DNA from 2 places in the Actinomadura sp. NPDC000600 genome. Region 2 is predicted to be linked to the other one. Evidence: predicted binding sites of a transcription regulator. Region 2 holds the regulator's gene; the other holds the start of a gene.
What was found. The regulator HrcA, encoded in region 2, represses chaperone genes, less so after heat shock. The targets are predictions, from matches to a motif close to TTGGCACTCTCNNNNNGAGAGTGCCAA.
Positions count from the first base shown of each region.

Region 1: groL (chaperonin GroEL) is a predicted target of HrcA. The motif match lies at 1,496-1,522, and genes of this name have one in related genera.

Region 1 is NZ_JBEUPD010000011.1:1,529-5,940, reverse strand. It holds gene ABWI07_RS17685 (hypothetical protein) at 1-804, shown strand, start outside; gene groL (chaperonin GroEL) at 1,654-3,282, shown strand; gene ABWI07_RS17675 (phospholipid scramblase-related protein) at 3,680-4,270, shown strand; gene ABWI07_RS17670 (hypothetical protein) at 4,331-4,412, shown strand, end outside.
Region 2 is NZ_JBEUPD010000021.1:95,680-100,091, forward strand. It holds gene ABWI07_RS27750 (16S rRNA (uracil(1498)-N(3))-methyltransferase) at 1-254, opposite strand, end outside; gene dnaJ (molecular chaperone DnaJ) at 415-1,548, opposite strand; gene hrcA (heat-inducible transcriptional repressor HrcA) at 1,549-2,559, opposite strand; gene ABWI07_RS27765 (DUF3097 domain-containing protein) at 2,764-3,576, shown strand; gene hemW (radical SAM family heme chaperone HemW) at 3,774-4,412, opposite strand, start outside.

The DNA of each region.
Region 1 (4,412 bases), on a different contig from region 2:
ATCCGGTCTCCCAAGGCCGCGACGGCGATCGGGAACAAGCCGGTGAAGACCGGTGACATCACCACGAAGCTCCACGGCGGGAAGCACAACACGGCCGTCACCGGCGTCGAGGGCGCCGAGGAGGAGGCGACCAAGGTCGCCCTGGCCAAGGCCGCCGAGCACGAGGAGGCCGCCCCGCAGCAGCAGGCGGCTCCGCAGCAGCAGGCCGCTCCGCAGCAGGAGGCGGCTCCGCAGCAGGAGTCGCTGCAGGCCGCTCCGGAGCAGGACGCCCAGCAGGCCGCGCAGCAGCAGGACGCGCAGCAGGCCGCGCCCGAGCAGGACGCCCAGCAGGCCGCGCCTGAGCAGGACGCGCAGCAGGCCGCCCCGCAGCAGGACGCGGAGATGGCCGCGCAGCAGCAGGACGCGCAGCAGGCCGCGCCCGAGCAGGACGCCCAGCAGGCCGCCCCGCAGCAGGACGCGCAGCAGGCCGCGCCTGAGCAGGAGGCCCAGCAGAACGCTCCGGAGCAGCAGCAGGCCGACGCCGCTCCGCAGATGGCGCAGCGGCGGGCCGACAGGCCGGAGCCCCGGTCGGTGGACATCCACGCGGCCGAGAAGGCGGCCGTCGGTCAGAACGGCCACGTCCTCGTGGGTGAGAACGGCTCCGGCGACGCGGTGTTCACCAACCTCACCAAGTCGCCCCACTCGCTGGTCTTCGCCGGGAACAGCGCGACGATGACCGGCGACATCAACAGCCACATCCACGGCGGTAAGCGCAACACCGTGATCAACGCGGTGGCGGGCCCCGAGCAGGAGTCCGCCAAGTAGCGGACCGCGATTCCTGCGAGAGCACCCGAAGCACCACGGCCGCTCCGGCCCGGTCACGCATCGAAGCCGGAGCGGCCACCCATGTCCGGACCGTTTGCGGCGGCCCTTCGCCTGGGCCGAGAAGAAAATCCTCGCCGCGCGCCGAACTCCACGAAAGCGGCCCGCTGGGCCGCGGCAAGCACAGGCGATCGGGCCGCCGCAAACGCCGCCGCATTCCCCCGGAACGGCATCAGCGGACGCAACGGGCAAGGTCCTCCTAAAATCGTCCGCACGCATTTTCTCCGATTAAATGGCCCCCTCGGCCGCCGTCGACCAGAGCGGCGCCACCGTTCGGCCACGGCACCCGAAGTGGTCATTTCCTGGCGCCCCGGTTCGGCCGCGCTCGCGGCGGCCTCACCGATCAGTGAGACGTTGGTTGCCGCTGCCCCGCTCCTGAGTGCGCGCTGACGCCGCTGCTCCCCGGCACGCGGCCCTCGGCAGTGCCACGGTCGAGTGACAGGCCAGGAGCCTGCGGCTCCCGCGCTGATCCTCGGCATGACGGCCATCGTGAGGAGTGCCGCGACCTGCACGGGTGACGGACGCGCGCCCGCGGTCCCACCGCTGGTCAGGGCGGGTTCGGGACGCCGGGGTGACACCTTCGGGCGAGGATGTGTGGCGCTTGCACTCGACGGGGTAGAGTGCTAAACAAACATTGGCACTCTGCTGTGGAGAGTGACAACTTCACACAGTCATGGGTCGGGGCGATGAGGCCTCAGGCCGGCGGCGGAATGGAAGTCGTCGGCGGGGCCGTCCGTCGCGGGCGTCGGCTCGATCCGTCTAAGCCACCTTGTTCCGGGAGGACTGGAGCCTATGGCTGCAAAGATGATCGCGTTCGACGAGGAGGCCCGCCGCGGTCTCGAGCGCGGCATGAACCAGCTCGCCGACGCCGTGAAGGTGACCCTTGGTCCCAAGGGCCGCAACGTCGTGCTGGAGAAGAAGTGGGGCGCCCCCACCATCACCAACGACGGCGTGTCGATCGCCAAGGAGATCGAGCTCGAGGACGCGTGGGAGAAGATCGGCGCGGAGCTCGTCAAGGAAGTAGCCAAGAAGACCGACGACGTCGCGGGTGACGGCACCACCACCGCCACCGTGCTGGCCCAGGCGCTGGTGCGCGAGGGTCTGCGCAACGTGGCCGCCGGCGCGAACCCGATGTCGCTGAAGCGGGGCATCGAGGCCGCGGTCGAGCGGGTGAGCGAGGAGCTGTCCAAGCTCGCCAAGGACGTGGAGACCAAGGAGCAGATCGCCTCCACGGCGTCCATCTCCGCGGGTGACCCGCAGATCGGCGAGATGATCGCCGAGGCGATGGACAAGGTCGGCAAGGAAGGCGTCATCACGGTCGAGGAGAGCCAGACCTTCGGTCTGGAGCTCGAGCTGACCGAGGGCATGCGCTTCGACAAGGGCTACATCTCGCACTACTTCGTGACCGACCCCGAGCGGATGGAGGCGGTCCTCGAGGACCCGTACATCCTGATCGTTCAGGGCAAGGCGTCGGCCAACAAGGACCTGCTGCCCGTCCTCGAGGGCGTCATGCAGTCCGGCAAGCCGCTGCTGATCATCGCGGAGGACGTCGAGGGCGAGGCCCTGGCCACCCTGGTCGTCAACAAGATCCGCGGCATCTTCAAGTCCGTCGCCGTGAAGGCGCCGGGCTTCGGCGACCGCCGCAAGGCCATGCTGGGTGACATCGCCACGCTGACCGGCGGCCAGGTCATCAGCGAGGACGTGGGTCTCAAGCTCGAGAACACCACGACCGAGATGCTGGGCCGCGCCCGCAAGGTCGTCATCACCAAGGACGAGACCACCATCGTGGACGGCGCCGGTGACGCCAACGAGATCGCGGGCCGGGTCAACCAGATCCGTACCGAGATCGACAACACCGACTCCGACTACGACCGCGAGAAGCTCCAGGAGCGCCTGGCCAAGCTCGCGGGCGGTGTCGCGGTCATCAAGGCCGGCGCCGCGACGGAGGTCGAGCTCAAGGAGCGCAAGCACCGCATCGAGGACGCCGTCCGCAACGCCAAGGCCGCGGTCGAGGAGGGCATCGTCCCCGGCGGTGGCGTGGCGCTGCTGCAGGCCGGCACCAAGGCGTTCGACAAGCTGGAGCTGTCGGGCGACGAGGCCACCGGTGCGAACATCGTCAAGCGCGCTCTCGAGGAGCCGCTGAAGCAGATCGCCGTCAACGCCGGCCTCGAGGGCGGCGTCGTGGTGGAGCGGGTCCGCAACCTGACCCCGGGCGAGGGCCTGAACGCCGCCACCGGCGAGTACGTCAACATGTTCGAGTCGGGCATCCTCGACCCGGCCAAGGTGACCCGGTCCGCGCTGCAGAACGCCTCGTCGATCGCCGCGCTGTTCCTGACCACCGAGGCCGTCATCGCCGAGAAGCCCGAGAAGAACCCGGCCCCGGCGGGCGGCATGCCCGACGCCGGCGGCATGGACTTCTGATCGGGTCCTCACGTCGCGCCTGCGGGTGTGAGTGAAAGGGGCGGTTCCTTCGGGGACCGCCCCTTTTGGCGTGCCATGGGGCCGAAGCCGGGCGGGGTGGACGCCATCGGGAGGGTGGAGATCCCGGCGTGGATGTCCGCGGCGATGGCCGGGTGCCGCCGGGGCGAAAGAAGAATGTTCCTCAGACGGTCACCTTGTCCGCACCGCCGCAGGTCAGTGGGCCGGGAACGCGGGGCGGCGGGTGCGCTGGGCCTGGCCGGGCGCGGAAAGTGCTTCCCCTGGGGGCCTGCCGTTGGCAGGATCGCCGCTTGGAAGGCATGCCGCGGAGGGTGCGGGCACGCCGGCAAGGTGAACAGTGAGGGCGGTCGCCGATGCGGCCGATGAGGCAGGAGAACGCGTGAGCGAAGTGTTCAGCTCCCCGGTGCTCAGGGTCGAACAGCCTCGCAGGGGACCGTTCGCCAAGTCGCGGTACAAGGTGCTGGACGGCGACGGGACCGTCCTCGCCATCGCGGCGCCGACCGAGGACCACGGCGACTCGGCGGTCATGCGCGGCCTGTTCCCCGGCAAGTCGAACCTCGACGCCCGGGCCGTCCTGCTGACGACGCCCGACGGCGAACCGCTGTACGTCGTGGACAAGCAGGCCGGCCGGGAGTACACCGAGGTCCTCCGGCCGGACGGGGAGCGGGTCGGTTCGTTCGTCACCGAAAGGGTGGGCCGCCGCTACGTCGTCTACGACGACGGCGGGACGCACATCGGCACGGTCGAGGTGGACGTGCCGCGCAACAACTTCGAGGTGAAGGACCCCGACGGCGGCAAGGTGGCGCACGTGCGCAAGAAGTGGGCGGGGCTCGCCACGCACCTGCTGACGACGGCCGACAAGTACGCGGTGGAGATCACCGACCCCGTCCGGGAGCCGCTGCGGACGATGGCGGTCATGACGGCCATCGTCATGGACATGAACCTGCACGAGGCCAAAGAGATCACCTAACCCGGCGGCGGCCGCCCGGCGGGGGTTCCCGGCCGCCGCGAAGCGAGGTACGTTCCGTGCGTGCAGGCCATGTCCGAGCGTCCGAGCGGCTGGTGGATCTCGCCGGCCATTCCGACGATCGCGAACTGCGCGCTGGCCGTCC
Region 2 (4,412 bases):
AGGGCCTGCACGACCACCAGACGGGGCGAGGGCGGCGGCTCCCGGTGCCGGGCCAGCACGTCGAGCGTGAGGGTCGCCCGGTCGGCGGCGGTGACGACGCACTCGGCCAGCAGGCCCTCGCCGTCGGTCAGGTCGACCCGCTCCCCCGGCCGCAGCCGCCGCACGGCCGCCGCGTGCCGCCCTTCGGGGCCGTCCAGCAGCACGCTGTCGCGCTGAAGCGCGTCCGTCCCGGCGAGGAAGACCGGCGGGCTCATCCGAGCCGCCCGCGGCGCGCGGGCGCCCGGTCAGCTGAACACATCGCTGCTCCCCACGAGGCCGTCCCCCGCACCCGGTTCCGATCCGCTCGTACGGGGGCCTGCCGCCATGCTCTTAGTCGCCGCGGCGGCCTTCCTGGTAGGCCGCCGCCACCGCGCTTCAGTGCTGGTTGAAGACGTCCTTGAGACGGGAGAACACGCCGCGCTGCCCGGGGGCGAACCTGCCGGGCGGGCGCTCCTCGCCGCGCAGCACCGCGAGCCGCCGCAGCAGCTCCTCCTGCTCCTCGTCGAGCCGGTTCGGCGTCTCCACGTTGACGTGGATCATCAGATCGCCGCGGCCGCTCTCGTTGAGATGCCGGACGCCCCGGTTGTAGAGCGTGATGACCTGCCCCGACTGCGTGCCGGGCTTGATGTCGACGCTCTCGGCCGCGTCCAGCGTCTCGATCGTGACGCTGGTGCCGAGCGCCGCCGCCGTCATCGGGATCTCGACCGTGCAGTGCAGGTCGTCGCCCTCGCGCTCGAAGATGGGGTGCGGCTTCTCGACGATCTCCAGGAACAGGTCGCCGGGCGGGCCGCCGCCCGGGCCGACCTCGCCCTCGCCGGCGAGCTGGATGTGGATGCCGTTCTCCACCCCGGCCGGGATCTTCACCTTGACGGTGCGGCGGGTCCGGACCCGGCCGTCGCCGGAGCACTCGGTGCACGGGTTGCGGATCACCGAGCCGAAGCCGCCGCACGCCGGGCACGGCCGGGCCGTCATGACCTGGCCGAGGAACGAGCGCTGGACCTGCTGGACCTCGCCGCGGCCGTGGCACGTCTCGCAGGTCTCCGGGTGGGTGCCGGGCGCGCAGCCCGACCCCTCGCAGGTCGTGCAGGCGACCGCGGTGTCGATGGAGAGCTCCCGCGTCGTGCCGAACGCGGTCTCGGCGAGGTCGAGCTCGACCCGCAGCGTCGCGTTGCGGCCGCGCCGCGCGCGCGAGCGCGGGCCCCGCGAGGTCGCGGTGCCGAAGAAGGCGTCCATGATGTCGCTGAACGGGAACCCGGCGCCGCCGAACCCGCCGGCGCCCGCGCCCCCGGCGGACGCGAAGGGGTCCGCGCCGAGGTCGTACATCTCGCGCTTCTTGGGGTCGGAGAGCACCTCGTAGGCCTGGGTGATCTCCTTGAACCGCTCCTGGGTCTCCGGATCCGGGTTGACGTCCGGGTGGAGCTCCCGCGCGAGCCGGCGGTAGGCCTTCTTGACCTCGTCGGCGCTGGCGTCCCGCCGGACGCCCAGGGTCGCGTAGTAGTCGTTCGCCACTTACGACCCCGCCAGGATCTGTCCCACGTAGCGTGCCACTGCCCGTACCGCTCCCATCGTGCTGGGGTAATCCATGCGTGTCGGCCCGAGCACTCCCAGCCGGGCCAGAGTGAGGTCGCCCACCCCGTAGTCGGCGGCGACGACCGAGGTCGACTTCAGCCCCTGGTCGGGGTTCTCGGTGCCGATCCGCACCGTAACTGTAGAGGAGTCGCCGGTCTCGCCGAGCAACCGCATGAGGACCACCTGCTCCTCCAGCGCCACCAGGACGTCCCGCAGGCTCTGCGAGAAGTCCACGGCGGCGAGGTTGGCCGCCCCGGCGAAGACGATCTTCTCCTCGTGCTTCTCGACGAGCGTCTCCAGCAGCACCGACAGCACCGCCGCCGCCACCGGCCGGTCGTCCGGGCCCACCTTGTCGGGCAGGTCCGCCACCGCGGCCGGGACCTCGCCGAAGCCGAGCCCGTCCAGGCACGTGTTGAGCAACGCCCGCAGGTGCCCGATCGATTCCTCGGAGATCGGCCCCGTCTCGATGACGCGCTGCTCCACCCGCCCGGTGTTGGTGATCAGGACGAGCAGCAGCCGCCCCTCCGCCACCGGGACCAGTTCCACGTGCCGCACCGCCGAGCGGGTCAGCGACGGGTACTGCACCACCGCGACCTGCCGGGTCAGCTGCGCGAGCAGCCGCACCGTGCGGCCCACGACGTCGTCGAGGTCGTACGCCCCGGACAGGAACGTCTCGATGGCGCGGCGCTCGGCGACCGACAGCGGCTTGATCGTGGAAAGCCGGTCGACGAACAGCCGGTAGCCCTTGTCGGTGGGGACCCGCCCGGCGCTGGTGTGGGGCTGGGCGATGTAGCCCTGCTCCTCCAGCACCGCCATGTCGTTGCGGATGGTCGCGGGCGAGACGCCGAGGTTGTGCCGGTCGGCCAGCGCCTTGGACCCCACCGGTTCGTTGGTGGAGACGTAGTCCTCGACGATGGCGCGCAGGACCGCTAGTTTCCGGTCGTCCAGCACGTGGTCACCTCCTTCGTCCGGCCGGGCCGTGCTCCTGGCACTCCTTGCTTTCGAGTGCCAAGTCTACGGCCCGGAAGGCTCGGCTGGAGCGCCCCCGCACTCTCCGCATGGCTGCGTGATCCTATCCGGCCCCGGAACGGACGCCACGCCGAGGAAAGCGGGCCGCCCGGGCACGCGCCTCCCGGCGGGTTAATGTGCGGACCTGTGCGGAGTAAGAAGTACGGAAACGACGTGCTGGCGGGCGACTGGCGCAGGCCGCGCAAGGGGCAGATCCCGGAGGTGCCCGCCGAGCCGGGCCTCGTCGCCGAGGACCCCGACAGCGGTTTCTGCGGCGCCGTGGTCGGCTGCGACAAGTTCGGGGTCACCCTGGAGGACCGGTTCGGCAAGCGCCGGGTCTTCCCGCTGACCAAGTCCGGGTTCCTCATCGACGGCAAGCCCGTCACCCTCGTCCGGCCGAGCGCCGCGCCGAGGGGCCCGGCGCGGTCCGCCTCCGGCTCGATCGCCGTCCAGGGCCTGCGGGCGCAGGTCGCCAAGGAGAGCCGCATCTACGTGGAGGGCGTCCACGACGCCGAGTTGGTCGAGAAGATCTGGGGCCACGACCTGCGCGTCGAGGGCGTCGTCGTCGAGTACCTCGAAGGCGTCGACGACCTGCCCGCCATCGTCGAGGAGTTCGAACCCGGCGAGGACCGGCGCCTCGGCGTCCTGGTCGACCATCTCGTGGAGGGCTCCAAGGAGTCCCGGATCGCCGGCCAGGTCACCTCGCCGTACGTCCTCGTCACCGGCCACCCCTTCATCGACATCTGGGAGGCCGTCAAGCCCGCGGCCGTAGGCATCCGCGCCTGGCCGCGCATCCCCCGAGGCATCCCCTGGAAGGAGGGCGTGGTCGCCGAACTCGGCTGGGGCGACGACACGGGCGCCGCCTGGAAACGCATCCTCAACTCGGTGAACACCTACACCGACCTGGAACCAGCCCTACTAGGCCGCGTAGAAGAACTGATCGACTTTGTTACTGTGTAGACCCAGGGGGGCGACCCCCTGGAACCCCCGTCACGACGCAGGCGATCCTCACGCCGCCGTTGCGGCCTGTCGTGCCCGTGACGACGTGTGAGGCGTCGCTGCGGTCGCCTGCGTCGGCGGGCATGCGCGTTGCGCTCGCTGCACTCGCTCCACGCGCCTGCCCGCACTGTGTCTTCCCAGGGGGGCGACCCCCTGGGCTAGCACAGCGCTCGGACTACTGCGTCGGCTAGGAGGCGGCCCTTGAGGGTGAGGACGGCTCGCCCCTGCTCGTAGGGAGCGGGTTCGATCAGGCCCTCGTCTATCAGGCTGCGGGCGGCTTCGTCGTCCAGGAGGTTGGTAGGGCAGCCCTGGGCCAGGCGCAGTTCGAGCATGACGCGTTCGATGTGCCGGTCTTCGTCGGTGAGGATCTCCCGGGCGTGGGCGGGGGTGGTGCCCTCGGCGAGGCGGGCGGCGTAGGCGGCGGGGTGCTTGACGTTCCACCAGCGGGTTCCGCCGACGTGGCTGTGGGCGCCCGGGCCGACGCCCCACCAGTCGGCGCCCGTCCAGTAGAGCATGTTGTGCCGGCAGGCGGCGCGTGGGTCGGCGGCCCAGTTGGAGATCTCGTACCAGTGCAGGCCGTGGGCGCTGAGCAGCTCGTCGGCGATCAGGTAGCGGTCGGCCATGGCGTCGTCGTCGGGCGCGGTCAGTTCGCCGCGCCTCACCTGCGCCGCGAGGCGGGTGCCCTCTTCGACGATGAGCGCGTAGGCGGACACGTGGTCGGGCTCCGCCGCCAAGGCCGCTTCCAGGGAGCCCCTCCAGTCGTCGTCCGTCTCCCCTGGCGTCCCGTAGATGAGGTC